One region of the Methylocystis sp. sgz306128 genome, then DNA from elsewhere that is predicted to be linked to it. Evidence: riboswitches for the same ligand, from Rfam matches in the RefSeq annotation. Region 1 holds a riboswitch; each other region holds the start of a gene.

Region 1 (9,850 bases):
CGGCACCTCGCTCGTCATGGCGACATGCGGCGCGAAAATCATGCGGAAATATTCCGTCATGCGCCGGGTTATCATATCGCTGCGCTCGAAACGCCGCCCGATCCAGCGCTCCGCGATCTGGCCGATGTCTGCTTCACCCACGCTCTGGCCTCCCTCGTCCTGAACTTTGCCGCTAAAACAGGGCCTTTATACTATAGCATGGGACCGGATTGGCAAAAACCGATGCCCGGCAGGCGAATGATTGCGGCCAAAATGCCGCAGGATATCGCCTCAAAAGTGTCGGTTTGCTCCTGTTCTTTTTTAAACCGGCTTATACATCAAGAAAATGTGATTTACGTCCGAGCATTAAAATGAGGCTGTCATGACCGCGCTGGATGCACTCACCCTCGCCCGCCTGCAATTTGCCTTTACCGTCAGCTTTCACATTATTTTTCCTGTCTTCTCCATCGGGCTGGCGAGTTATCTGACCGTGCTGAACGGCCTTTGGCTCTGGACGGGCCGCCCGGTCTATTTCGATCTATTCACCTATTGGAAAAAGATCTTTGCCGTCGGCTTCGGCATGGGCGTTGTCTCCGGCATTGTCATGAGCTACCAGTTTGGCACCAACTGGAGCGTATTTTCAGACAAGGCCGGTCCGGTGATCGGGCCATTGATGGGCTATGAGGTTCTCTCGGCGTTTTTTCTTGAGGCCGGTTTTCTTGGCGTGATGCTTTTTGGCCTCGCGCGCGTCGGCAGGAAACTGCATTTTCTTGCCACGGCAATGGTGGCGCTTGGCACGTTCATGTCTGCCTTCTGGATTCTTGCCGTCAACAGCTGGATGCAGACCCCGGCAGGCTATGCCACCAATGCTGCAGGTCAATTTGTCGTTACAAGCTGGATGCAGGTGATCTTCAATCCCTCCTTCCCCTATCGGCTGGTACATATGGTGCTTGCGGCCTATCTGACCACGGCTTTTGTCGTGGGTGCCGTCGGCGCGCTGCATCTTCTGCGTGATCGCGCCAATCCCGCCGCGCGGATCATGTTCTCCATGGCGATGTGGATGGCCGTGATCGTCGCGCCGGTCCAGATCCTTGCCGGCGACGCGCATGGCCTCAACACGCTCGAATATCAGCCGGCGAAAATTGCGGCGATGGAGGGCGATTTCGAAACGACCCGCGGCACGCCACTCATTTTGTTCGGCATACCCAATCCCGGTCAGCAGCGCATGGATCATGAGATCGCCATACCGCATCTTGGCGCCATAATCCTCACCCATAGCTGGAATGGCAGCATCCGCGGCCTCAAGGAATGGCCGGCCAGCGAACGCCCGCCGGTCGACATTCTCTTCTGGAGTTTCCGTCTAATGGTCGGGCTCGGATTTGCCATGCTCGGTCTGGGCCTGTGGAGCTTGTGGCTGCGCCTCAGGGATCGCCTTTACGACACGCCGCTCATGCATCTCGCTGCCATTGTAATGGGGCCGAGCGGATTTATCGCGGTCATCGCCGGCTGGGTCACGACCGAGGCCGGACGTCAGCCCTATACGGTCTATGGCCTGCTAAAAACAGCGGACTCGGTCTCCCCTGTCGCTGCGGCAGCGGTCGGGACATCGCTTATCGCCTTCATTGTGGTTTATTTTGCTCTGTTCGGCGCAGGTTTCTTCTACATCCTGCGCCTGATGAATAAGGCACCGGAAGCCGCTGAACATGATTTACCGGCCGGAGAACCGATCCGGGCCAGCGGTATCATGCCCGCACCCAGCCTTGTCGATGCACAGGGCAAGCTGATAATCTCGCGGAGGTTCCAATGACCCTCGATTATCCCTTCATCTGGGCGGCACTGATCGCCTTCGCGGTATTGGCCTATGTGATTCTTGATGGCTTCGACCTTGGCGTCGGGATAATTTTTCCCTTTGTCAAAGGTGAAGCGCATCGTGATGAAATGATGAATTCCGTCGCGCCTGTCTGGGATGGCAACGAAACCTGGCTCGTACTCGGCGGCGGCGGCCTGCTGGCCGTGTTTCCGCTGGCCTATTCCATCATCATGTCGGCGCTCTACGCCCCCATCATAACCATGTTGCTAGCGCTTGCCTTCCGCGGCGTCGCCTTTGAATTTCGCTGGAAGACCCGGCGCGGGCAGTTTCTCTGGGACTGGGCCTTTGCCGGCGGCTCGTGGCTTGCCGCCTTCGCGCAGGGCGTGGCCCTTGGCGCGCTTGTGCAGGGCATTCCCGTCGCCAACCGCGCCTATGCCGGCGGCTGGTGGGACTGGCTGACGCCCTTCAGCCTGACAACCGGCCTCGCGCTCGTGATCGGCTATGCGCTGCTGGGCGCAACGTGGATGATCTGGAAAACGGAAGGCTACGTTCAGAGGCGCGCCTATCAGATCGCTTATGTGTCTGCGCCGCTCACGCTGGCCTTCATCGGCGTGGTCAGTCTCTGGACACCCTTTCTCAATAACATCTACAAAAGCCGTTGGCTGGTCTGGCCGCAGTTTGCATTGGTGGTGCCGGTGCCGCTGTTCGTGCTGCTTGCTGCCTACAGCCTGTTCCGCGGCCTGAAAAAACGGCGGGAGCTCAGCCCGTTCCTGGCCTCGCTGTCTTTGTTCGTGCTCAGCTATATCGGTCTGGGCATCAGCTTCTATCCGCATATCGTGCCCAATTCCGTCACCATCTGGCAGGCGGCGGGTCCCGACAACAGCCTCAGGTTCCTGCTCGTCGGCGCAGTGGTGCTAGTGCCGATGGTGCTGGCCTACACCGCCTATGCCTATTGGGTTTTCCGCGGCAAGGTCAATACGGCGGGGGGCTATCATTGACCGACAAAACCGCGCCGCTGCGCAGCCGTCTTGGCTGGTTCGTACTGATCTGGCTCGCCAGCGTCGCGGCTCTGGCCTCGGTCGCCATGCTGTTGCGGCTGCTGCTGAAATAACGCAGGACAGCCCGCTTCACCCCTGCCGCCGGAACCGGAGTTCGGGCACCCGCTTGTCCAGAAAAGCGTCAATGCCCTCGCATGTATCCGCTTCCATCATGTTGCGGGCCATGACATCGCCCGCAAATTCATAGGCTTCTGCCAGCGGCATCTGCCGCTGCTGCCAGAACATGGCCTTGCCATAGCGCACGGCGACCGGATCCTTGCTCAGAATGGTTTCCACCTTGGCGGCCAGCGCTTCGTCGAGCCGCTCGTCGGACACTGCGGCATTGATCAGGCCGCGCGCCGCCGCCGTCTCGGCATCGATGAAATCGCCGGTCACCAGCATGTCGAAAGCGTGCTTCGGCAGCACATTGCGCGAAAGAGCAACTGCGGGCGTTGAGCAAAAAAGTCCCAGATTGATGCCCGAGACCGCAAAACGCGCCGAACGCGCCGCAATGGCCAGATCGCAGGTGGCGACAAGCTGGCAGCCCGCCGCAGTGGCGAGCCCCTGCACGCGCGCAATCACCGGCACAGGCAGCCGCGCTATGCTCTGCATCACCTGTCCGCAACGCGAGAACAGCGCGCGATAATAGCCGACATCGGCGTGGGCGCGCATTTCCCTCAAATCATGCCCCGCACAGAAGGCCTTGCCATTGGCCGACAAGACAACGCAGCGCACCGCATCATCTGCGGCAATCCGGTCGAGCGCCGCCTGCATGGCCTCCAGCACGGCCTCCGACAGCGTATTGAATTTTTCGGGCCTGTTAAGCCTGATCTCAACCACGCCGTCCGCGCCCCAATCGACGAGGACGGGCATAGGCTCTGCCGCTGGTATCATGGTTCTGCCCCGCCTGCTTCTCACAGTCTCATGCTAGTGCATGAACGGTCCACAAGGCAATGCGGCAGCTGAGGCGGGAAGCGCGCCTTCAATCTTCCAATGGACTCTGCCCGCTTTCATACAGCAGGCGGTGCACAAGAGGCTCAGTTGCCGCGCAGCCAGTTCTGCCAGACCAGCAAAGCGAACAGCGCCGTCCCCGCGAATACGCCGATGGAGCCAATCGCCACCACCGCATGATTGATGCCGCTGATGGTCAGATAGACGCCGAGCATGAGGATCGGCGCGAAAATCGCATAGATCCAGAACTGATATTTCGCCAGCCGGCTCTCACCCAGCGACGGGATGACCCGATAGGCAAGCCCGAAAACCGTATGCAGCACGAACCCAACCAGATTGATATGGGCATGCAGCGGCGCGTAGGTAAAATCCTGCGTTATGCCCATGCCGATGCCCACTGCCATGCCGATGAGAATATAAATGGATCCGAGCAATAAATAGGTGGATGAAATCAAACGCATAAAAACCCCCACGACGAAAAGGCCATCCGGGTGAACAGCTCTGCATATCATTGGCAAGATTCCGATTCTGCGTCAAACCGCCGCGGCGCAGACCAGCAGGCACTGTACAAGCCGGCGGCCAATCCCTTGGCCCTAAACGGCAATTCGCACCACGCTCTCATCTGCTCATATGATGACAACATGATTCAAAGCCGGTTCTGGCGCGCGCTTGCTGCGAATCAAGCCGCTCCGCTGCGAACAGAACCCGATATGCCGAACAATCGCCCGGAGTGAAAGCGTCCGATTTTTGCGCCGCGGGCGCCATTCACCGCGTGACATTGCGCCCTGTGCCGGGCTAGTTTGCGCCAAATCACAGGGGAGATTGCGATCATGACACGGCAAGTGAACTGGGGCGTCATTTCAACGGCAAATATCGGCTGGGCCAAGGTCATTCCCGCCATGCAGAAGGCGGCGCATGTGAAAATTCTCGGCGTCGGCTCGCGCGATGTCGCCAAGGCCAATGAAATGGCGCAGGATCTTGGCATCGAGCGCACCTATGGCTCCTACGAGGCGCTGCTGGCCGATCCCGATATAGAAGCAGTCTATAATCCGCTGCCCAATCATCTGCATGTGCCGCTGTCCATTGCGGCGCTGGAGGCCGGCAAGCACGTGCTGTGCGAAAAGCCGGTTGCCCTCACCGCCGAGGAAGCCGGCCGCCTCGCCGCCGCCGCAAAAAAGGCCGGCAAGCTTGTTGCCGAGGCCTTCATGGTACGCCACCATCCGCAATGGCAGCGGGCGCGCGGACTGGTGCAAGGCGGAGCCATCGGCGATGTCAAGGCCATCCAGACCTTCTTTTCCTATTTCAACGACGATCCAGCCAATGTGCGCAATCAGGCGGATATCGGCGGCGGCGGGCTTTACGATATCGGCTGCTATGCGCTCACCACCGCGCGCTATATTTTCGGCGCGGACCCTGAGCGCGTGATCGGCGTTGCCGAAAACGACCCGCAATTTGCCACTGACCGGCTCACAAGCGGCCTTGCCGACTTCGGCCATGGGCGCCATCTCACCTTCACGATCTCGACCCAGCTTGTGCCTTACCAGCGTGTGCAGATCTGCGGCACCAAGGGCCGCATCGAGGTGCAGATTCCTTTCAATGCGCCTGCCGGCGGCGAAACGCGCATATTCATCGACGACGGCAACGATCTCGCCGGCTCCGGCATCCGTGCCGAAGTGATCCCTGCCTGCGACCAGTATACCCTGCAGGGCGAAGCCTTTTCCCGCGCTGTGCTGGGCGAGACGCATCTTGAATATGGCATGGAGGACGCTGTGCAGAACATGCGCATCATCGATGCCCTGTTCCGTTCGATGCGGTCTAACCACTGGGAAAAGCCTTGATGCAAAGCCATCGCTACGCGCGGCTGCTCACCATAGCCGGGTCGGATTCGGGCGGCGGTGCGGGCATTCAGGCCGATCTGAAAACCTTCTCCGCGCTCGGCTGCTATGGCATGAGCGCCATTACGGCGGTCACGGCGCAGAACACGCTGGGCGTCACCGCGATCCACGGCCTGCCGCCCGATGTGGTCGGCGCGCAGATCGATGCCGTGTTCAGCGATATCGGCGTCGATGCTGTGAAGATCGGCATGTTGCATGCGCCTGATCTGGTACGCATGGTTGCGGCAAAACTGCGCCACTGGCAGCCGAAAGTCATCATACTCGACCCCGTGATGGTGGCGACCAGCGGCGCACGGCTGATCGAACCCGAAACCGTCGCCGTTCTTATCCGGGAACTGTTTCCACTCGCCGACCTCGTCACGCCCAATCTGGATGAACTTGGCCTGTTGCATGGCGCAAATGTCGCCGATGTAACCCAGATGGAGGAAGCGGCGCGCGGCCTGCTGGCCTTGGGCTGCAAGGCGGTGCTGGCCAAGGGCGGCCATCTGAGCGGCCCTGTGCTGACAGACCTGTTCATCAATGCCGAAGCGGCCATCGCCATGCAGAGCCCGCGCATCGCCTCGCATAATCTTCATGGGACGGGCTGCACGCTCTCATCGGCCATAGCCGCCTATTGCGGGCTGGGCCACACGCTGAAAGACGCGATCGTCCGGGCGCGCACCTTCATCGCACAGGCCATCGCAGCGGGTGCGGACGTGCGCACCGGCCACGGCCACGGCCCGCTCAACCACGGCTTCGCGCCGCAGACGATGCATAAATTCTCTATCCCGAGCGATTGAGCTGCGCTCTGCATGAGCCCGCCTGCGCGACCGTGCAAAGCGGCCGCGCGGGACACGCATTCAGGCTGCGCGCGGCTGGCCCTTTTCCAGAACCACATAAAGCGCAAAGGCCGCGATCAGCGAAGGCAATGTCGCGCCCCAGTCAGGCAGAAACCGCAAGAAGCCCTGATAGACGCCAAACCCCGCAACCCAGGCGATTATGGCCGGCCAGACGAGCAGAGGCACGCGCGCCAGATCCGTGGGGCGGCGGAAATGCGCCAGCACGACCGCAAATAGCGGCACGAAAACCGAGCTGATCAGATAGAGAAAATCGGTATATTTGCTCAGAAAGTCCGAGAAATTGGCGATGGGAAGATAAAGCGCCAGAGCCGTGCCAAGCAGCGCCAGCGCCGGGCCAAGACCCCGCACCGGCAGCGGCGTTGCCAGACCATGCCCCGAGACGGCCGCCGAATAGAGATCGGAATAGCCATTGTCCATCTCATCCACCAGAATGAGCGCCAGCGCGCCAGCGCCAACCGGCAGGAGCGTGATCGCCGCCATCATCTCCGCGCCGGGATTGAGCGCCGCGAGCAGAACGCCAAGCGCAAAGCACCAGCCATTGGCCAGTCCGTAGCCCAGCGCCGTGCCGGCAAAGGCGCGCCCCGGCGCCCGGGCAAAGCGCGTATAATCCGAGACCAGCGGCGCCCATGAAACCGGCATGGCGATCACGAGGTCAATGGCCGCGGCAAAGCTCATCGAGCCATCGCCGGGCTTGAACACATTGTCCCATCCGGCAGAAAAACCGGCACGCAATGTCTGAACGGTCAGCCAGGCCAGAGCCAGAACCATCAGGCTCACGCCGATGCCGCGAATGAACTTGCGCACGAAGCCCGTCATCGCCAGCGCCAGCAAGCCGGCCAGCACCAGCCCTACAATGATCGTCAGCGCCGCCGCCGGAATCTGAACGCCGCCCGCGCCCAGCACGGCATGAAGGCCGTCACGCATGACAATAATTTCAAACAGCGCCCAGCCGATGAGCTGCAAAATATTGAGCATGATCGGCAGAAACGCCAGAGACCGGCCCAGTGTCGGGCGGATAAGCCCTGCACTGGAGAGCCCCGTTGCCGCGCCGAGGCGCCCGATCGCGCCAAGAAAAGCCGCACCCAGCACCGAACCGACGATGATCGCGGCAAAAGCCTGCGGCGCGCTCAGGCCCGGCAGCAGCGACGCCCCCGCCAGCATGACCAGCAGGCCGACACCAAGCGAGCCCCAGAGACTGGCATAGTCGAAAAGATCGAGCACGCGCTGCGCCTGCGGCACAGGATTAAGCGATTGATTGCGTTCAGACATGTCTACCCCCATTTATGGGGACATGACGAACGGATTCAGCGTCATAATGTGGGCGCTTCCCTCCGCTGGCATGACCCAGATCAGGTTCTGCGGGTCGAGGACTTGCATCCTCTCTCAGCCGGCACACCGGCACCCCGAGCTATCGGTACAGATTTCACCACGGATTTATCTTGTCAAGATCGAAAGCTTTTCCACATTATGGAAAAGGGAGTGGCGCGATATTCTTGAGACTGCCGCGCCGACATTGTATCAACGCCCCAAGAATGACGATTTAAGTCAAGAACAACAATTAAAGGAGTGACCTATGGCCAGCATGGTGCAGTTGGGCGGTTTGAGCGTCCATCAAGAGCTCAAAACCTTCATCGAAGCGGAAGCCCTGCCCGGCACAGGCATTTCACCCCAGCAATTCTGGAGCGGCCTGGATGCTTTCATCAACAAGCTTGCACCAAAAAATCGGGCGCTATTGGCAAAACGCGACGAGTTACAGGCAAAAATCGACGCCTTTGAGCGTGAAAACCGCGGCAAGCCGCGTGATCCGGCTAAAATCCGCGAATTCCTGACCTCAATCGGCTATCTCGTGCCGGAAGGGCCGGATTTTTCGGTCGAGACCACAAATGTCGACGATGAAATCGCCGTGGTGGGCGGCCCGCAGCTGGTTGTGCCGGTGATGAATGCCCGCTATGCGCTCAATGCCGCAAATGCCCGCTGGGGCTCCCTCTATGATGCGCTCTACGGCACAGACGCCATTCCGGGCGAGCACAAGCCGGGCTACGACGCCGAACGCGGGGCCAAAGTCATCGCATGGGCGCGCAATTTTCTCGATTCCATCGCGCCGCTGACATCGGGTTCCCATGCCGATGCAACGCTCTATGCAATTGAGGGTGACGCGCTTGTCGTGCAGCAGGGTGCCGCCCGCGCCGCACTGAAAAATCCGGCCCTGTTCGCCGGATGGCTCGGCGCGAAGGAGACGCCCTCCTCCGTGCTGCTGCGCCACAACGGCCTGCATGTGGAGATCGTCGTCAACGCCGCTTCGCCCATCGGTAAGACCGACAAGGCCGGCGTGGCCGATGTGCGGCTTGAGGCTGCCCTGACCGCCATCATGGATGGCGAGGATTCGGTGGCCGCCGTCGATGCCGCCGACAAGGTGGTGGTCTATCGCCACTGGCTGGGCCTGATGAAGGGCGACCTCAAGGATACGTTTGAAAAGGGCGGCAAGACCCTGACCCGTACCCTCAACCCCGACCGCACCTTCGAGGCGCCCGGCGGCAGGCTCACCGTCAAGGGCCGCGCGCTGATGCTCAACCGCAATGTCGGACATCTGATGACGACGCCCGCCGCCTATGACAATCAGGGCCATGAAGTGCCGGAGGGTCTGCTCGATGCCTTTATCTCTTCCGCCATCGCCATTCATGATCTGAAAAAATCCGCAGGGTCGTTGCTGCGCAATTCGGTGAAAGGCTCGATCTATATCGTCAAGCCGAAGATGCACGGGCCGGACGAGGTGGCCTTCGCCTGCGAGGCCTTCTCGGAGGTCGAAGCGGCTCTGGGCCTGCCCGCCAACACGATCAAGATCGGCATCATGGACGAGGAGCGCCGCACCTCGGCCAACCTCAAGGAATGTATCCGCGCCGCCAAAAGCCGCGTGTTCTTCATCAATACCGGCTTTCTCGACCGCACCGGCGATGAAATCCACACCGCGATGGAGGCCGGCCCCGTGGTGCGCAAAGCCGCGATCAAAGGCACGGAATGGATCAAGACATACGAGGAGCGCAATGTCGCCATCGGTCTTGCCTGCGGCCTGAAGGGCAAGGCGCAGATCGGCAAGGGCATGTGGGCCATGCCCGATCTCATGGCCGCAATGCTCGAACAGAAGGGCGCCCATCTCGACGCAGGCGCCAATACATCCTGGGTGCCCTCACCCACCGCCGCGACCTTGCATGTCACGCATTACCACAAGACCGACGTCACCGCGCGCCAGAACGAGCTTTCGGGGCGGCCGGTACCCCCGCTCGACTCCCTGCTGGTGCTGCCGCTTGCGCGCGACATCAACTGGACACCGGAAGACATCCG
Region 2 (9,850 bases), on a different contig from region 1:
TCGGCCAGCAGCCGCCCGGATACGGGCCCCAGCGTCAGGCCGTGATGCTGATGGCCGAAATCGAGCCACAGCCCCTTGTGCCTTGGCGCCGGACCGATGACAGGCAGCATGTCCGGCAGGCAGGGCCGCGCGCCCATCCACGGCTCGAGATCGAGGCGCTCTGCAAGCGGAAAGAGTCTGCGGGCCAGAGGCTCAACCTTCCTGAGCTGGACAGGTGTTTTGGGCGCATCGCGGCGGGCAAATTCGGCGCCGGTGGTGAGGCGGATGCCGCGGTTCATCGGCGCCAGCAGATAGCCGTTATCGACATCCAGCACCGAATGATTGAGCACGGCATTGCCCTTACGCTGATAATGCATGTGATAGCCGCGCTTGATTCCCAGTGGAATTGAATATCCCAGCCGGTCGCATATGTCATTCGACCATGGCCCCAATGCCACCACCACATCGCGGGCCTCAAGCACACCTTGCCCTGTCGTCACACGCCAACCCTTGGCCACCTGCGCCAGCGTTGCGGCATCGCCGGTCATAAAGCGTCCGCCGATCTGCGTGAACAGGGCGGCATAGGCTTTGACCAGCGCGCCGGGATCAGGCACGAAGGCGGGGTCAGTGAAATGAATGGCGCCCAGCAGTCCGGTCTCCAGATGCGGCTCGCGCTGCGCCAGCCCCGCGCTGTCGAGCACATCAAAATTGATGCCGTAAGGCTTGATCTTCTCGGCATCCCGCAAGCCCTTGGCAAAGCTGCCCTCGTTGCGGAACATTTTGATCCAGCCGACCTTCTTGCAAAGATCAGTCACGCCGGCCTGCGTCATCAGCGCCTCATGCTCGCTGACGCAGCGCTCAATCAGCGGCAGCGCCGCCATGGCGCTCCTGAGCGTCGCTGCAGGGCCGGATTGCGCCGCATAGCGCACCAGCCAGGGCAGCACCACCGGCAGCGCGGAGAGATGATAATTGGCCTCGGCCGTCCGGTTGAACGCATATCTGATCAGCATCCGCAGATCGCGTGGAAACGAATAGGGAAAAATACTGGAGCGCTCGATAAGACCGGCGTTGCCGAAGCTCGTCTCGTCGCCAGCCGTGCCGCGCCGGTCAATAAGCACCACCTCGCGCCCCTTCTTTTGCAGATGCAGCGCGGCGGAAACGCCGACAATCCCTGCTCCGAGCACAACCACATCCGCTTTCATGAGAGACTCCCTGATCATCGGCGCAAGTTTGCGACGCCGGACAGCATGCTGGCAAGAGGCAAAGCCGCATAAGAGCAATGCTTTGATCTCGACTCATCCCGCCTACCCATGCTATGCGCCTGCCATGCGTCCAATCTCCATCCTTCCTTCCATTCTCGCCGCCGATTACGCCCAGCTTGGCGCAGAAGTGCGCGCCGCCATGAATGCGGGCGGCGATCTTGTCCATCTCGATATTATGGACGGCCATTTTGTGCCGAACATATCCTACGGGCCGGACGTGGTCAGAGCCTTGCGCCCGCACACCGAAAAGCCGTTCGACGTGCATCTGATGATCTCGCCCGCAGACCCTTATCTCGAGGCGTTTGCCCGGGCTGGCGGCGACATCATCACTGTTCATGCCGAGGCCGGCCCGCATCTGCACCGCTCGCTGCAGGCTGTGCGGGCTTTGGGCAAACGCGCCGGCGTCGCGCTCAACCCCGGCACATCCGAAGACGCCATCGCCCATGTGCTTGATCTTGTCGATCTCGTGCTGGTGATGACCGTCAACCCCGGTTTCGGCGGGCAGAAGTTCATAGCGCCAATGTGCGAAAAGGTGCGCCGCGTACGCGACATGGTTGCTGGCCGCGACATCGATATCGAGGTTGATGGCGGCATCACCGCCGAAACGGCGGGTGCGGTGGCGGCAGCAGGCGCCAATTATCTGGTGGCTGGTTCCGCGGTATTTTCCGGCGGGCCTGCCCATTATGCCGGCAAAATCGCCGCGATCCGTCAGGCTGCCGAGTCGGCCCGCGGAATAGTGGCGTGATTATTGTGACTCACCCTTCGAGAACCTCAGGGTGAGGGTTTGAAACCAGCGATCTTCATCCTGAGGAGGCCTGAAGGGCCGTCTCGAAGGTGGAGAACATGAAAGGACAGAAATATGATCCCCCGCTATTCCCGCCCTGAAATGGTCGCCATCTGGGAGCCGCAGACGCGTTTCCGCATCTGGTTCGAGATTGAGGCCCACGCCTGCGATGCCCTGGCGGAAATCGGCGTCATCCCGAAGGATTCGGCGAAAAACATCTGGGAAAAAGCCGGACACGTCACCTTCGATGTGGCGCGCATCGACGACATCGAACGTGTCACCAAACATGACGTTATTGCCTTCCTCACCCATCTGGCCGAATTCATCGGGCCGGATTCGCGTTTCGTCCATCAGGGCATGACCTCATCGGATGTGCTCGACACCTGCCTCAATGTGCAGCTTTCGCGCGCCGCCGACATTCTGATCGCCGATGTCGATGCGCTGCTGGCCGCGCTCAAGCGCCGCGCTTTCGAACATAAGATGACGCCGACAATCGGCCGCAGCCACGGCATTCATGCCGAGCCGGTGACCTTCGGCCTGAAGCTGGCGCAGGCCTATGCGGAATTCTCCCGCTGCCGCGCCCGCCTTGTTGCTGCCAAGGCCGAAATTTCAACCTGCGCCATTTCCGGCGCGGTGGGCACGTTTGCCAATATTGATCCGCGCGTCGAGGCCCATGTCGCGGCGAAAATGGGCCTGACGGTCGAGCCCGTCTCCACGCAGGTTATTCCGCGCGACCGCCACGCCATGTTCTTTGCCACGCTGGGCGTCGTTGCCAGCTGCATCGAGCGCCTCGCCACCGAAGTGCGCCATCTGCAGCGCTCGGAAGTGCTGGAAGCCGAGGAATATTTCTCGGAAGGGCAGAAAGGCTCCTCCGCCATGCCGCACAAGCGCAACCCCGTGCTCACCGAAAACCTCACCGGGCTGGCCCGCCTCGTGCGCGGCATGGTGACCCCGGCGCTGGAAAATGTCGCCCTGTGGCACGAACGCGATATTTCGCACTCGTCCGTCGAGCGCATGATCGGGCCGGACGCAACCGTCACGCTGGATTTTGCGCTCCATCGCCTTACCAATGTCATCGATAAATTGCTGGTCTATCCGCAGAACATGGAAAAGAACCTCAATCGTCTCGGCGGCCTGATTCACAGCCAGCGCGTGCTGCTGGCCCTGACGCAGAAGGGCATTTCGCGCGAGGACGCCTATAAATATGTGCAGCGCAACGCTATGCCGGTCTGGCGCGGCGAAGGCGATTTTCTCTCGCTGCTCAAGGCCGATGCCGACGTTTCAAAAGCGCTCTCGCCGTCGGAACTCGAAGATCTGTTCGACCTCGGCTATCACCTGAAGCATGTCGATACGATATTTGCACGGGTATTCGGCTGAACAGGCCGCAAACCTGCCGAAATAACCTCACCCTGAGCCTCCCGGCTCAGGATGAGGCCCGGGCATGGCGCGTGTGATTCCGCAAGCGTTTTTCCAGATGCGGCATGCGCGGGCTTGACCCGCGTATCCACGAAATATTTCCGATCCCTCAGAAAAGCCGGGTAATGCGGGCGCCGCGCTCATGCGCATTGCGGCTCCTACTGACCAGACTGGCGGGATGGTCATGACCGGACTGGCCTGATTTGCATTGACGTCCGCCTGTTCCGCAGCCAGAAAAGCTTAACCCTGTTTCGTGCATCCGCGCGCAGCGTCTGTCTATCAAGAGCACCAAAATGAAACTTGCCGAATCTTCGATCATTCTTGTTCCCGGCTTTGGCGACCACACGCAGGATTACTGGGTTTCGCGGTGGCTGGCCAAGCTCTCCACGGCGCAGATGATCAAACTGACCAACTGGAACCATGCTTCACGGGCCTTATGGGTTGAGGCCATCACCGAGGCCGTCAATCAGGCAGCGAAGCCGGTCGTGCTGGTGGGACATTCGCTGGGCGTGGCGGCCATAGTGCATGCGGTGCCGCATTTTAAAAAGCCGGTGGCCGGGGCGTTTCTGGTGGCCCTGTCAGACTGGAACCGGCCGGATCTCCTGCCCGGCGTTGCGCATGACTTCGCGCCCATTCCGCTGCATCCGCTGCCCTTCAGATCCGTGCTGGTGGCCAGCCGCAACGATCCCTACTGCGAATTTCATGTTGCAGAAGCCCATGCGCGCCATTGGCACGCCACTCTGATCGACGCCGGAGAATCGGGTCATATCAATACCGAATCCGGCCATGGCCCCTGGCCCGAAGGCCTGATGAGCTTTGCCGGATTCCTGAACAAGATATAAAATAAAAAACCGGGTGAGACAGTGTGATGTTGGAGCGTGCGCGTCTCACCCGGCCAGCGGATGCAGGCAGAACGAATTCATGCCGCCAGCTGCTGGAACTCGTTTGATGCGATGATCGCGTCAAGGGCGATGAGGCTGATCATCCGCCCCTCAAGCGCCACAATGCCGCTGATGTAATTATTGGCCACCTGCGAGGCGACATCCGGCGTCGGCTGGATCATGTCGTTACGCACGGTCAGAATTTCCGAAACGCCTTCCACCATCAGGCCCACGGCCTGATTGCCGATCTGGGCTACGAGAATAGCATGCCGGCTGGTCGGTTCCGTCGGCTGGAAGCCCAATCTGGCAGCGAAATCGATGATCGGCAGAACTTTTCCGCGCAGGTTGATGACGCCCGAGACAAAGCTCGGCGAATGCGCCAGCGGTGTTGCCGGGGTCCAGACACGGATTTCACGCACCGACATAACATCCACGCAGAATTCCTGCGATTTGACCAGAAATGAAATCATTTCACGCGCCGCGACGCGATCCTTTGTATCAGCACCTTCCGACATAAGCCTGCTCCCCTTCTCTGACACAGTGTGAAATCCGCCATCGCTCATCTGCCCAAACCCCTTGTGATCTCCTGCCGCCGCACCTGCCTTGAAGGCAAACACGCCGTCAGCGAAAAACCCGTTCCTGCAACACCCAGCCGGGGCACACCCCGGAAGCTGACGGATCAATGCAAATCACCGTTCCACGACATCGATTGATACAACTAATAAGTGTATTGTTTGTTAAAATATTTCAAAAGTTGTAAATTGGAAAGCTGACACGCGGCGAGCGAACCGGAAAAGCGCGTTAAGCGACAGGGCCCTGATGCGCCATCTCGACTTCACAGGCAGCAAGGCGCAAAATATGGCGCAGAGCCAGACAGGTTTTGGCCAGACAAGAGCCGGAGGAAAGCCGTCATGACGCGGATTTTGGATGCCGGGCAGAGCTTTCTGCTCATGATCGACTTTCAAACCCGCCTGATGCCGGCCATCTCCGATAGGCCGCAAGTCATCGCCAATGCGGGTCATCTGGTCAAGGCGGCACGCCTGCTTAACGTGCCGATGCTGTTTACCGAGCAAAACCCGCTAAAATTGGGCCAGACAATAAGCGAGCTTGAAGCCACCCCGGACCGGTGCTTTGGCAAGATGACATTCGATGCCGGGCGCACGGCTGGCTTTCTTGACCTGATTGCGCCGCAGGCCCAGATCATCATTGCCGGTTGTGAAGCGCATGTCTGCGTGCTGCAAACGGCCATTGGCCTGATGAGCGCAGGCCGCCACGTCTTTATTGCCGGTGATGCCACCGGCTCGCGCCGGTCTGAAAGCAAAAGCGCCGCGCTCAACCGGCTGGAAAGGCATGGCGCGGAAATCGTCACCACCGAAATGGTGCTGTTCGAATGGCTGACCAGCGCGGAACACCCGCATTTTCGCGAAATTGTCGCTCTGATCAAATAAGCCGGCGGCGCGGGAATTGCCCAACCGCCGCCTCTCATTTTCCCCGTCGGCCGTGTCAATGATGCAAGTGACGGCACTCAGGCCTTATTCTGCAGCCGGCACATAAAGCTCGCCGCCCTGCTCCAGAAATTCGCGCGATTTATCCTGCATTCCCGCCATGGCTTCCGCCTCCTTGCGCAGATCCTGCGTGATTTTCATCGAACAGAATTTGGGTCCGCACATCGAGCAGAAATGCGCCACCTTATGCGCATCCTTCGGCAGGGTTGCATCATGGAAGGCGCGCGCCGTGTCGGGATCGAGCGAAAGATTAAACTGATCTTCCCAGCGGAAATCGAAGCGCGCGCGGCTCAGCGCATCGTCGCGCAACTGTGCTGCCGGATGGCCCTTGGCAAGGTCCGCGGCATGGGCGGCAATGCGATAGGTGATGACGCCGGTCTTGACGTCGTCGCGGTCCGGCAGGCCGAGATGCTCCTTCGGCGTGACATAGCAGAGCATAGCGCAGCCAAACCAGCCGATCATCGCCGCGCCGATACCCGAGGTGATATGATCATAGCCGGGTGCAATATCCGTCGTTAACGGTCCGAGCGTGTAGAACGGCGCTTCGCCACATTCGCGAAGCTGCTTTTCCATATTGATCTTGATCTTGTGCATCGGCACATGGCCGGGCCCCTCGATCATCACCTGACAGCCCTTGGCCCATGCGCGCTGCGTGAGTTCGCCCAGAGTTTCCAGCTCGGCGAACTGGGCCGCGTCATTGGCGTCGGCGATCGAGCCGGGACGCAGACCGTCGCCCAGCGAGAAGGAGACGTCATACTGGCGCATGATGTCGCAGATCTCGTCAAAATGCTCATAGAGGAAGCTTTCGCGGTGATGCGCAAGGCACCAGCGCGCCATCATCGAACCGCCGCGCGAGACAATGCCGGTCACGCGCCGGGCCGTCAGCGGCACATAAGCGAGGCGCACACCGGCATGGATGGTGAAATAATCGACGCCCTGCTCTGCCTGCTCGATGAGCGTGTCCTTGAACACCTCCCAGGTCAGCTTTACAGGATCGCCGCCCACCTTTTCCAGCGCCTGATAGATCGGCACGGTGCCGATCGGAACCGGCGAATTGCGCATGATCCAGGAACGGATATTGTGGATGTTGCGGCCCGTGGAGAGATCCATCACGGTATCCGCGCCCCAGCGCGTTGCCCAGACCATCTTTTCGACTTCTTCCGCCACGCCGGAGGTGACTGCCGAATTGCCGATATTGGCATTGACCTTGACCAGAAAATTCCGGCCGATCGCCATTGGCTCCAGTTCGGGATGGTTGATATTGGCGGGAATGATCGCCCGCCCCCGCGCCACTTCCTCGCGCACAAATTCCGGCGTGACAAAATCGGGGATAGACGCGCCAAAATTCTCGCCATCGGCGAGACGCGCTGCTGCTTCCGCATGCGCGCACTCGCGGGCAAGATTCTCGCGCTGTGCGACATAGATCATTTCAGGGGTGATGATGCCGGCGCGGGCAAATTCATATTGCGTGACCATCTGGCCCTCGCGGCCGCGGTAGATCGGGCGCTTGGCCGGGCAAGCCTCAACCAGCTTGTCTTCCGGCAGATCGCCGTTGTCCTCGGGGCGTACGGCGCGCCCTTCAATCACGTCGAAGCCGCGCGCCGCAATCCACGCGCCCCGCACCTGCCGCAAACCGGCGCGCAGATCTATGGCGGCATCCGTTTCCGTATAGGCGCCGGAAGCATCATAGACGCGGACGGGCGGTTCATTCGGATCGCTCAGGGTGATTTCACGGAATGGCACCTTGATGTCGGGGTAAGCGGCACTCGCCGCATAAACCTTGCGTGAGCCTTCAATAGGGCCGGTTGTGACTGCATCCTGCGACGCCAGCAACGGATTGGAAACAGATTTCGTCATGATTTTCCTCGCTATCGGGTTTTCCGGCGCGAGAGAAAGGAAATTTCAGCCTTCAGCCAAACGATCCAGTCCCTTCGCCGGCATGACCCGGATCAGGTTCAAAGGGTCCGGCTTAACGCCATCTCAGCCCAAAAAGGACACCCCTCGGATAGAGCCATCTTTAATGGATCGCGCGCTCAGGTCAAGACAGGAAAGACCGCGCCGACAGTCCGGATTTTTCTCGCCTTTCGGCGCATCAGCGGTTACATCCCAAGCCCGGGGGATTGACGATGACACGATTGCAGGCTGATTTTCTGCTGCTTCTGACTGCACTTATATGGGGCGCGGCGTTTGTGGCGCAAAAAAGCGGCAATGCCGTCATCGGCCCGCTGACCTTCGTCGGCATGCGATTTTTTCTCTCCGGCATCGTCATGCTGCCGCTGATCCGGCGCGAGGCGCGCAAGTCCCTGCCCGCAATGAGCCGGCAGGATATGGGGCTTGCCGTCCTGATTGGCTTGTGCCTGTTTTCTGGCGCTAGCCTGCAGCAGCTCGGCATGGTCACCACCAGCGCCACCAATGGCGGCTTTCTCACCGCGCTCTATGTCGCTTTCGTGCCGTTTCTGGTCTGGATAATTGACCGCAGGCGCCCGCGTACGACAGTGCTTCTGGCTGTCGTCATTTCACTGACGGGAGCCTGGCTGCTCGCCGGCGGCGCGCCGCACGGCTTTGCCATCGGCGATCTCTATGTCGTGCTGGCCGATATTGCCTGGGCTTTGGCCATAGCGCTTGTGCCGATTTTCCTTCACCGGACGCACAGGCCGTTTTTCCTGAGCTTCGCACAATATTTTATCACTGCGGCGCTGGGGCTGGCATGCGGCTTGTGGCTGGAGCCCCAGAGCTGGCAAGGGCTTGTCGCCGCCGCGCCGGCCATTCTCTATGCCGGGCTCATTTCGGGGGGCATAGCCTATACATTGCAGATTGTCGGGCAAAAACACGCCCCGCCCGCTGAGGCCGCGCTGATTTTGTCGCTGGAAAGCGTCTTTGCTGCTTTGGCCGGCGCCATCCTGCTGGACGAACGCCTGAGCCTGACCGCACAACTGGGCTGCGGCCTCATTCTAGCGGGCGTGGTGCTGGCAGAGATCGGCCCCGGACTATGGAATGCCCTGCCCCGCCGGCAAAAGGGCGGAGCAGGCTAGTTCTGCTCGCGGCGCTTAAACCCGGTGATCATGGCCTTAACCAGATTTTCCCGGTGACGCAGGCTGGCGATAATGACCCCGCAGACATGCAGAACCACAAGCACGACCATGCCATGCGCGAAAAAACTGTGCAGGTTTTCAACCCAGTCCACGCCAAAATACGTGTCGGTCGTCATCATCCAGCCCGTGAGGGCCGTGGCCAGCATCGAGATCAGCAGAACAACGATCATCGCTCCGCCGGCGGGATTATGGCCAATATAGCGGGCCTCCCTGCCCCGGGCCATGTCGGCCAGATAGCCGAATACAGCGGCCGGTGAGCGGACAAATGCCGAGAAACGCGCGTGACGCGTGCCAAAAAATCCCCAGACAATGCGGACGCTTATCAGCGCCGCCGCCGTATAGCCCGCCCATTGATGGGGATTTTCAAGAATGCGGGCCGTGAACCATGCGACGATGAAGCTCGTCACCAGACTCCAATGAAACAGCCGCACCACCGGATCCCAGACGCGCGTCATGCCAGCAGGCTGGCGCGCGTCGGGTGATCTGTCGTCCTGGCTGTTACTTCTCGCCGGCTTCGGCATTGTCGAGCTTTTCCAGAGTTTCGGCATTGTAGGCGGAATTGACTTTCTTGCCAGCCTTATCAACGGCATAAACTTCATAGCAGCCGTTCTCGACCTTGATGCGGCGCACTGTCAGGCCCTCCGCCTTAAGCTGCGCCTCAAGCGTCGCCTTTGGCTTGAAACTGGATGCGGGCGCCTTACTGCAGGAGCCAGCCGCAAAGGCCGGGGTGGCGACAAGAAGAGCAAGAGCGGAAACAGCAAAGAGGCGATGCATTGGCATACTCCAAATCAGTTGCGCGCAGTCAGCCAAAAATCGCCGAAAGCACGAAATTATTTTATCTTCGCGACCAAAACCGGCCACGAGCGCAACGATGTCGCGGGACTATGGCCAAAAAATGAACGAATGCTGGCCAAATCAGGGTAAAAACAAA
Region 3 (9,850 bases), on a different contig from region 1:
CCGACATGGCCACCATGCTGTCCTTCGTCTTTACCGATGCGCCCATAGCCGCGCCCGCGCTGCAGGCGCTGCTGGCCAGAGGCGTTCAGACCAGCTTCAACGCCATCACCGTTGATTCAGACACATCCACCTCGGATACATTGATGCTCTTTGCCACGGGCGCTGCGGCAAAGCGCGGCTGCCCGCGCATTGAAAGCCCGAATGACCCGCGCCTTGCAGGGTTCAGGCGCGCATTGGGAAAAATGCTGCTCAATCTCGCGCATCAGGTGGTCCGGGATGGCGAAGGCGCCCGCAAATTCATCGAAATTCAGGTTGAGGGCGCCGCTTCCGCCAAGGCCGCGAAGAAAATCGGCCTGTCCATCGCCAATTCGCCGCTGGTGAAGACGGCCATTGCCGGCGAAGACGCCAATTGGGGCCGTGTCGTCATGGCCGTGGGCAAGGCCGGCGAAAAAGCCGAGCGCGACAGGCTTTCGATCTATTTTGGCGGAATACGTGTCGCACATCTGGGCGAGCGTGATTCTTCCTATGATGAACAGCAGGTTTCACAATATATGCGCGGCGATCACATCGTCTTGAAAGTAGATCTTGGTATAGGCCAAGGTAAAAGCAAAATTTGGACTTGCGACCTGACCAAGGAATATGTTGCTATAAACGGAGATTACCGATCATGAGGGAGTGATGAATGCGCGTCGTTGGCTTTATTTTACTGGCAACATTGGTTTCAGCCTGCCAGATGACCCAGTTTCCAACGACACCGTCAGCTCCACCCCCCGCCGATGCGGCATTCGATCCGGAACAGGCAGCATTCATCCGCAAGGACGGCAAGGCCATCATCACAGGTGTCACGCTGAGCCGAAATGCCAGAGGCTGGGCAGTTCGCGGTGCCGGCGAGACAGTTACCCTCGTGCCGCAAACCGATTATGCCCGCAAGCGCATCTATGATCTTTATGGCAACGCGAATTATGTCGACGTGATCCGGGTCGCCTTTCAGGCGCAGCCCGATCCTGAATATGTAAAATATACCCGTTCGACAAAGGCAGACGACCGTGGCAAATTCAGCTTCGCCAATATCGCGCCCGGCGATTATTTCGTGGTGACACAGAATGCCTGGTTCGATCGTGACAATCTGACCTGGAACGGCAATGCCATGTATGAGACTGTGACTGTCAAAGCGGGAGATTCCGAATTGAACCCTATCAATGTCGTGCTGTCGGGCAAATGAAGCTTCTTCTCGTCGTAGCCTGCGCGCTGATTGACAGTGACAAACGCATTCTCATCGCCCAGAGGCCCGAGGGCAAGGCTCTTGCCGGTCTTTGGGAGTTTCCCGGCGGCAAGATCGACGCTTCGGAACGGCCTGAACAGGCACTGATCCGCGAATTGCACGAAGAACTGGGCATTGACGTCAAGGAGCCGTGCCTCGCGCCCCTTACCTTCGCCAGTCATGCCTATTCGGATTTTCACCTGCTTATGCCGCTCTATGTCTGCCGCCGCTGGGAGGGCGTCATTCGTCCGCGCGAGGGACAAGCTCTGAAATGGGTTCTGGCAAGAGAGCTGCGGCAATTTGCCATGCCGCCCGCAGACGAACCTCTCATACCGCCGCTGATCGAGTTGCTTGCTTAAGCAGGCACCCTGAAACGGCTCAGGGGCATTCCTTCTGGACTTTGTCCCAGGCCTGCGCCAGTCCGTTCAGCGAATAGGTGTCTGTCGTGACGTGACCCTTCTCCGACGGCACTTTCACGACGAGCTTCGAGCCCTTGCGCATGGTGTCCAGCATCACGGTTTCTTCAGCGACATTCTTGACCCAGGCATAAGTGCCCTTGAGCAGCAGAGCGTAATGCGCCGTTCCAACCTCGGCGACGGCATCCTTGGCTTTTTCATTCACGGGGAAGCCCATGTCGAGCGAGATTTCGTTCTTCACGCCGGCGCTTGGCCGCCGGGAAATGAACATGAAAGCGGGATTGCGCTGCAAATTGGCCGGCTGGCGGTCCTTAGGCTGGCTCAACGCATAACAGACCTTGGTCTTGCCCGTCACGGACTGATAGGCGCCCCAGTCTCCGTAAGTTCCGACGAGCAATGGCTTATCCGCCTTTGCCGCAGCGGCTTTCTTTGCTTCCTCCGCCTTTTTGGCTTCCTCGAGTTTTTTCTTCTTGAGCAATTCAGCCTTTGTCGGCTGCGCCATTGCGGATACCGGAAGAACACAGGTCAGGCCGACACAAACCAAGCCGGCCGAAAGTACGAGGGAAGTGATGCGAATCATGAGCCGAACCTATGTCATTTTGATGCTTATTGTTTATCGTCTTGTAGCCAAGGATCAACAGTGAATTGAGACAAATTTCAGACCGAGGCTTGAAGAATCATCCATTTATCCTTTAAAACCTTTTTCAGGGCCAACGCCAGCCCGTCGGCCGCGGCAGTTGACGCAGACTGACGGAACTGATCAAAGATTTACCCTGCTGGCCCGGAACTGGCCGGAACATGAATTCCCAACGTTGTTGCTTCCCGCTTCAACACAAAAGATTGGTTCGCTGCCAACATCCATGAATGCGCGTGAACAAAACGATTTAATTCTGGCGGTTGCCGAACGTCGCGACAAAGCGGCGTTCACAAGTCTATTTGACTATTTCGCGCCACGCCTCATCTCCTACCTGCAACGGCTTGGCTCGGATCAGGGCATGGCCGAAGAAATCACGCAGGATGTGATGCGTTCGCTCTGGCTGAAAAGCGACCAGTTCGACCCGGCCAAATCCTCGGTCGCGACCTGGATCTACCGCATCGCCCGCAACCGGCGCATTGATGGCCTGCGCCGCAACCGGATGGAATTTGTCGACCCGCAGGATTATGCCTTCGATCAGGAGAGCGAAGACCCCACGCCGCACGAGGCGCTGGACACATGGCAGCGCGAGCAACTCACCCGGCAGGCCCTTTCGGCTTTAAACCCGGATCAGCGCGAACTGATCGATCTTGCATTCTATCAGGATATGTCCCACGCGCAGATCGCCGAAAAAACCGGCCTGCCGCTTGGTACGGTCAAATCCCGCATCCGCCTCGCCTTCACGCGTCTGCGGCTCCAGCTGAAAGAGCTCGGACTGGACGAATGAACCCTCCGGGCCAATTGGTCGCGGCGCACGCGCCTTATCCAGCTTGCCATTTACTGCGGCAAACGCCATATTCAGCCTATCCGAGGGGAGCCTGAAAGGGCTGAGAGGTGGGAAACCACGACCCTTGAACCTGAACTGGGTCATGCCAGCGGAGGGACAGGATCAAGCGGCCAGCCTGCCCCGGTTTTTTTGCGGCCGCATTGCGCCCTGCAAAGGGCATTTGAGACAAGGGCTCACATTGACTGCACAATCTCGCTCACAAGGGAACAGAGCACCTCGCTACAAGGCGCTGCTCCCATGCTGATCAGAATTTTGGGCGCCGGAGTCGCCGGACTTTGCGCCGCATTGGCCTTTGCCGAACGCGGTACGGATGTTGAAATTGTCGAACGGCGCGGCGCGGCCGGCTCGGGCTGCTCGCATTACGCCGGCGGAATGCTGGCGCCCTGGTGCGAACTGGAAAGCGCAGAGCCTCTTGTTGAAACATTCGGCGTCGAATCCATGGCCTTCTGGCAGAGACATTTTGGCCCGCTGCCCGTCAACGGCTCGCTGGTGGTGGCCCAGCCGCGCGACCTGCCGGATCTTCGGCGCTTCTCGCGCCGCACGCACCATTTTGAATGGGTGGATGGCGGCAGAATCGACGCTCTGGAACCTGACCTCGCCGGACGCTTCGATCAGGCCTTGTTCTTCAAAGAGGAATCGCATCTCGACCCGCGCCAGACCATGGCGAAAATGACAAAAAAACTGACGCAGATGGGCGTTGCGTTCCGGTTCAACACTGAAGCCGGCGATGTGACGGACGAAGCGGATTTCACAATCGACTGCCGCGGTCTGGCCGCCCGCGATATCCTGACAGACCTGCGCCCGGTCAAGGGCGAGATGCTGCTGTTGCGCACCGCCGAAATTAGCCTTGCACGGCCGGTACGCATGCTGCATCCGCGCATTCCGGTTTATATCGTGCCGCGCGAAGATCATATTTTCATGGTTGGCGCGACAATGGTTGAAAACAACGAGCGCGGGCGCGTCACGGCGCGAGGCATCGGCGAACTGCTCAACGCCGCCTATGCCCTGCATCCGGCCTTTGGCGAAGCGGAAATCGTCGAACTGGGCGCGGACCTGCGTCCGGCTTTCGCCGATCACCTGCCGCGTCTGCGCCAGCGCGGGCGCACGCTCTGCATCAACGGACTCTACCGGCATGGTTTTCTGCTGGCCCCGGCTATGGCAGAGCGTGCCGCGAAGATTATTCTGGACGGCGCCCATTTCCCCGAGGTGTGTGATGAAGCTTGAGATCAACGGCGAGATTCAGGAAACCTCAGCCACCAATCTGGCCGAGCTCGTCGCGGGACTGGACTTTGGCGAAGTGCCCGTCGCAACAGCTCGCAATGGTGCTTTCGTCCGGGCGGCAGACCGGGCGGCCACGCAACTTGCCCCCGACGACAAAATCGAAATTCTCGTACCAAGACAAGGCGGCTGATATGGATGAACCTTTTTCGTTATACGGTGTTGAATTACCTTCACGCCTGATGCTGGGAACTTCGCAATATCCCTCGCCCGCCATTCTGGCAGACAGTATCAAGGCCAGCGGCACGGGAGTCGTTACGGTTTCGTTGCGCCGCGAAATGGGCAGCGGCAGGGCCGGCGCCGATTTCTGGGCACTGATCAAGGCGCAGAACGTGCGCATTCTCCCCAATACGGCGGGATGCTACACTGTAAAGGATGCCGTCACCACCGCGCAGATGGCGCGGGAAGTGTTCGATACCAACTGGATCAAGCTGGAAGTCATCGGCGAGGAAGATACGTTGCAGCCGGATGTTTTCGGATTGGTTGAAGCAGCGCGCATTCTCTCAGAAGATGGCTTTGCGGTATTTCCATACATGACGGAAGATCTCGTCGTGGCGGAGAAATTGCTGCGGGCCGGATGCGAAGTGCTGATGCCCTGGGGCGCGCCGATAGGTTCGGGGCGCGGACTGAACAACCCCTACGGACTGCGCTCGCTCCGGGCACATTTCCCCGAAATTCCGCTCATTATCGACGCCGGGCTGGGGGCGCCCTCACAGGCCGCACAGGCCATGGAAATGGGCTATGACGGCATATTGCTCAATACAGCCGTGGCCAAATCGGGCAACCCCGTGCTGATGGCCGGCGCCTTCGCCCGGGCGATCGAGGCCGGACGCGCCGCGCGCCGCGCCGACATGATCGAACCGCGGGACATGGCCGCACCCTCAACCCCCGTCATCGGACGCGCTTTTACCTGAGACCATCATGCTTGATCCCTTCTATCTTATCGTCGACTCTTCGGTCTGGTTGCGCCGCCTGCTGCCGCTTGGCGTCAGACTGGTGCAACTACGTGCCAAAAATCTTGATGAGGCCACGTTGCGCCGGGAAATTGCCGAGGCGCGCGACCTCTGCCGCACGTATGGCGCACAGCTTGTCGTCAACGACTACTGGCGCGAGGCTATCGATCTGGGCTGCGATTATATCCATCTCGGGCAGGAAGATCTCGATACGGCAGATATCGGAGCCATTCGCAAGGCGGGCATCAAGATTGGCATATCCACTCATGACGACGCCGAACTGACGCGGGCGCTGTCGTTCTCGCCGGATTATGTTGCTCTTGGGCCGATTTACCCGACCATTCTCAAAGCCATGCGCTGGGCACCGCAGGGCCTTGAAAAGATCACGGCCTGGAAGAAACGCATCGGCGATATTCCGCTTGTGGCGATCGGCGGCTTCTCCGTCGAACGCGCAGCCGGAGCTTTCGCGGCCGGGGCGGATATCGTTTCGGTTGTCACGGATGTCACGCTCAATGCTGATCCGGAAGCGCGGGTACGGCAATGGATCGACGCGACGCGCCCGGGTTCGGACGGCGTCCGTTAAGGCGCAGGGCCAGACGCGGGCGTCCTATCCCGCATCGGCCAAAATCATGTCCGCCGCCTTGGCCGCCGCCATGATGGTGGGGGCATTGGTATTGCCGGAGATCACCGAAGGAAAGATCGAGGCATCGACAACACGCAGGCCAGACAAGCCATGCACCCTCAGGCGCGGGTCGACAACGGCGGTTTTCGGGTCCGGCCCCATGCGGCAGGTGCCGCAAGCATGGTAGACCGTGCCGGAACGGGCGCGAAAATCCGCAATAATATCCTCGTCGGAGGTTACTTTCGGTCCCGGCGCCAGTTCTTCGGCGATAATCTGAGCAAAAGCGGGCTGGGCGGCAATCTTGCGCAAGAGTTTCACACCTTCCAGCATGTCGCGCATGTCGTGATCGGTGCCAAAGGCATTGGCGTGAATCGCCGGGGCTGCATATGGATTTGGCGAAGTGATCAGAATCGAGCCGCGGCTGGTCTGCTTGCAGGTGGACAGGCCGATGTTGAAGCCCGGAAACGGATCCGGCGAGAGCAGCGGCCGCGTGCCGGAGAGCGCGCCATAGGTGGAAATAGTCTGGAAATAAAGCTGGATGTTCGGGCGATCAAGCTCAGGCCGCGTCTTGACGAAGCCCCCGGCCTGATTGAGGCTGAGCGACAGCGGCCCGCTGCCAAAGGCCAGAAATTGCAGCCCTGCCGCCAATTTGCCCCACCACGGCCCGAGAGTCTGGTTCAGCGTCGGCACTTTGGCGCGATAGGTATAATTAATGCCGAGGTGATCCTGCAGATAATAGCCGCAGGCGGGCGAATCCTGCCGCACCTCGATGCCCAGACCCTGCAGGAGGCTGGCCGGGCCGATGCCGGAGAGTTGCAGCAGCTGGGGCGAATTGACCGCGCCGCCGCAGACAATCACTTCGCGGCTGGCGAAAAGATTCTGCCTCTGGCCGCCATGCTCCACCTCGATGCCGCTGGCGCGCCGCCCTTCAAACAGCAGACGCAGCGCCTGCGTCTCGCGCAACAGCCGCACATTGGCGCGCTTCAGGGCCGGATAGAGAAAGGCCTTGGCCGCCGACATGCGCCAGCCGCCCTTGGTGTTGATCTGATAAATACCGACGCCCTCCTGCACGGCGCCGTTAAAATCCCGGTTGCGGGAATAGCCCAGTTGCTCGCCGGCCTTCAGGAATGTTTCTGCCAGCGGATGCAATTGCCGGCTGACATCGGAAATGTGCACGTCGCCGCCTTTGGCGCGCCAATCATCCGCTCCGGCCTCATTGTCCTCGATCGCCTTGAAATAGGGCAGACAATCGACAAAACCCCAGCCCGTATTGCCCTCCGCCGCCCAATCGTCATAATCGCGTGCATCCCCCCTGATCCAGACCATGGCATTGAGCGAGGAAGAACCGCCGATAACCTTGCCGCGCGGCCAATAGTCGGAGCGCCCGCCAAAGCCGGGATCAGGCTGCGTCTTGTAGCCCCAGTTGAGGGTCTTGTCATAGAAGGTCTTGCCATAGCCAAGCGGCACCTGCACCCAGAATCGCCGGTCAGTGCCGCCCGCTTCGATCACGGCGACACTGAATTTGCCATTGCGAGAAAGACGCTCGGCCAGCACGCAGCCCGCCGAACCCGCCCCGACGATGATGTAATCAAATGTGGTGTTTGTGGTCATGGTGCAATCAGATTGAGCAATATCACAATTCGGCCGGGAAGCCGGGCGCACGCAGATCGGTCTTGAGAGCGTCCTCAAGCAGCTTCACCACCTGACTTGACCAGGCGTCGCCGCCATAGGCTGAGCGCGCACGGATGAAGGTCTGTTCGGTCATGCCGGCCAGATCGAGCGGTACGCCGAATTCCCGGCCAAAGCCCAGCGCGAAGCCCAGATCCTTGCACGCAAGATCCATGGTGAAATTGATGTTGTAGCTGCCGTTGAGAATAACCTGTCCTTCGGTTTCGAACACGAAACTATTGCCCGAACTGGCCTGAATGACATGAAACGCGGTCGCGAGATCAAGCCCGCCTTTCTTGGCCAGCATCAGCGCCTCGCCGGTCGCCACCAGATGAATGAAGGCCAGCATATTGGTGATGACCTTGATCAGCGCTGCTTTGCCCAGCGGCCCGACATGGAATATCCGCCCGCCCATGGCTTGAAGCGCGGGCTTGTGCTGCTCGAAAATGGCAGCCTCGCCGCCGGCAATGACCGTGATCTGGCCTGAGGCGGCCAGATGCACACCCCCTGTTACCGGGCACTCCAGCACGTTCACGCCCTTTTCCTGCGCCAGAGCCGCCATTCTGGCGATCTCCTCGGAGGAATTGGTGCTCATTTCGATCCAGGTGCCGCCCTTTTTCAAGCCGGCGAGAATGCCGCGCGGCCCGGTCAGCACGGCCTGGGAGACCTTGGGCGAGGGCAGGCAGGTAATGACGGCATCCACCTTTTCCGCGACGCCCTTCGCGTCCTCGGCCCAGTGCGCGCCTTTTGATAACAGATTTTCCGCATTGGCGCGGTTGATGTCGGTGATCGTGACATCAAAGCCTTCACGCAGCAGGCTGCCCGCGAGATTGGCGCCCAGATGGCCAAGGCCGATAAAACCATATTTCATTGATCTCTCCCCAGATCTAGTTTGGCGGATTCAGCGGACGGAAGGTCGGCACCAGATGCAGGGCCTGACCGGTATACGGATGGGCCAGCGCCACATCCTCGTTGAGTTCAACACCCAGTCCCGGCTCATCCGGCACAATGACATAGCCATCTTCCCAGCGGATGGGCTTTTTAAGCAATTCGCCATGAAAGCCGCCCCATTGCTCGATGCTCTCCAGAATGAGGAAATTCGGGATGCAGGCCGAAAGCTGGATATTGGCCGCGCCCTCGATAGGCCCGCAATAGAGATGCGGCGCCACCTGCGCATAATGCGTCTCGGCCATGCCGGCGACTTTCTTGGCTTCCAATATGCCGCCCACACGGCCCAGCGCCATTTGCAGGATGGAAGCCGCGCCCGTCTGCAACAGCCGGGCAAATTCATATTTTGTCGTCAGCCGCTCGCCTGCCGCGATCGGAATCGTGGTCTGGCGGGCGACTTTGGCCATTTCCTCTGGCATTTCCGGCGGCACGGGCTCCTCGAACCATAAAGGATCATAGGCTTCCAGCTTCCGGGCCAGACGGATCGCGCCCGATGTGGTGAACTGGCCATGCGTGCCAAACAGCAGATCGCATTTGGTGCCCACCGCTGCGCGGATCTTCTTGCAGAAGGCTTCGGAAACTTCGAGCTTTTCCAGCGAGGGCTGGCGCGGATCAAAGGTGGAATAGGCCCCGGCAGGATCAAATTTAACCGCCGTAAATCCCTGACGCATATAATCGACAGCGCGCTCGGCCGCAGCATCGGCATCGCGGTAGACCGGCGAATCGCTATAGGCGTGCCCTTCCTCGATGCTGGGATAAATATAGGTATAGGAGCGAAGGCGCTCATGCACCTTGCCCCCCAGAAGCGCATGTACGGGCTTGTTCAGCGCCTTGCCGACAATGTCCCAGAGGGCGCATTCAATGCCCGAAAGCACGCCGAGGAGCGAAATATCAGGGCGTTGCGAATAGCCCCGCCCATAGACATTGCGCCAGATTGTCTCGATCTGGAACGGATCGGCGCCCAGCACGTGATGCTCGAACACATCCTCGATCATGGCGCCGATCGCCTTCGGGCCGAAGCTCGCCGTGTAAACTTCGCCGATGCCGGTAATGCCGTTATCCGTGGTCAGTTTTACGAAAATAAAATAACGCCCGCCGTGATAGGGCGGCGGATTGCCAACGATGAAGGTTTTGAGGTCTTTGATTTTCATGAAAAATCCCCGCTGCGCACCGCGAGATTAGAGCGGGGAAAAAACCATCGCACAAGAGGCTGCAGCCTGTTG

The links. A riboswitch is a leader RNA that binds a small molecule or an ion and turns the genes downstream of it on or off. The one in region 1 is predicted to bind thiamine pyrophosphate.
Region 2: another riboswitch for thiamine pyrophosphate. It lies ahead of thiC (phosphomethylpyrimidine synthase ThiC); the one in region 1 lies ahead of AC0N03_RS15205 (purine-cytosine permease family protein).
Region 3: another riboswitch for thiamine pyrophosphate. It lies ahead of thiO (glycine oxidase ThiO); the one in region 1 lies ahead of AC0N03_RS15205 (purine-cytosine permease family protein).

What each region holds. Positions count from the first base shown of each region.
Region 1 is NZ_JBVYWO010000013.1:48,933-58,782, reverse strand. Features, by position in the region: gene AC0N03_RS15245 (HTD2 family dehydratase) at 1-141, opposite strand, end outside; gene AC0N03_RS15240 (cytochrome ubiquinol oxidase subunit I) at 362-1,786, shown strand; gene cydB (cytochrome d ubiquinol oxidase subunit II) at 1,783-2,787, shown strand; gene AC0N03_RS15230 (DUF2474 family protein) at 2,784-2,900, shown strand; gene AC0N03_RS15225 (enoyl-CoA hydratase) at 2,917-3,720, opposite strand; gene AC0N03_RS15220 (hypothetical protein) at 3,864-4,238, opposite strand; gene AC0N03_RS15215 (Gfo/Idh/MocA family protein) at 4,608-5,615, shown strand; gene thiD (bifunctional hydroxymethylpyrimidine kinase/phosphomethylpyrimidine kinase) at 5,615-6,451, shown strand; gene AC0N03_RS15205 (purine-cytosine permease family protein) at 6,512-7,780, opposite strand; TPP riboswitch at 7,821-7,927, opposite strand; gene AC0N03_RS15200 (malate synthase G) at 8,085-9,850, shown strand, end outside.
Region 2 is NZ_JBVYWO010000003.1:256,223-266,072, forward strand. Features, by position in the region: gene AC0N03_RS07330 (NAD(P)/FAD-dependent oxidoreductase) at 1-1,181, opposite strand, end outside; gene rpe (ribulose-phosphate 3-epimerase) at 1,306-1,986, shown strand; gene purB (adenylosuccinate lyase) at 2,101-3,402, shown strand; gene AC0N03_RS07345 (RBBP9/YdeN family alpha/beta hydrolase) at 3,735-4,283, shown strand; gene AC0N03_RS07350 (chemotaxis protein CheW) at 4,361-4,837, opposite strand; gene AC0N03_RS07355 (isochorismatase family protein) at 5,234-5,770, shown strand; gene thiC (phosphomethylpyrimidine synthase ThiC) at 5,855-7,684, opposite strand; TPP riboswitch at 7,736-7,839, opposite strand; gene AC0N03_RS07365 (DMT family transporter) at 7,954-8,859, shown strand; gene AC0N03_RS07370 (cytochrome b/b6 domain-containing protein) at 8,856-9,374, opposite strand; gene AC0N03_RS07375 (PepSY domain-containing protein) at 9,418-9,693, opposite strand.
Region 3 is NZ_JBVYWO010000005.1:9,477-19,326, reverse strand. Features, by position in the region: gene argJ (bifunctional glutamate N-acetyltransferase/amino-acid acetyltransferase ArgJ) at 1-671, shown strand, start outside; gene AC0N03_RS09705 (carboxypeptidase regulatory-like domain-containing protein) at 683-1,222, shown strand; gene AC0N03_RS09700 ((deoxy)nucleoside triphosphate pyrophosphohydrolase) at 1,219-1,620, shown strand; gene AC0N03_RS09695 (invasion associated locus B family protein) at 1,640-2,257, opposite strand; gene AC0N03_RS09690 (sigma-70 family RNA polymerase sigma factor) at 2,538-3,098, shown strand; TPP riboswitch at 3,172-3,273, shown strand; gene thiO (glycine oxidase ThiO) at 3,396-4,382, shown strand; gene thiS (sulfur carrier protein ThiS) at 4,372-4,569, shown strand; gene AC0N03_RS09675 (thiazole synthase) at 4,571-5,350, shown strand; gene AC0N03_RS09670 (thiamine phosphate synthase) at 5,355-5,972, shown strand; gene AC0N03_RS09665 (GMC family oxidoreductase) at 5,997-7,622, opposite strand; gene AC0N03_RS09660 (NAD(P)-dependent oxidoreductase) at 7,645-8,550, opposite strand; gene AC0N03_RS09655 (mandelate racemase/muconate lactonizing enzyme family protein) at 8,567-9,778, opposite strand.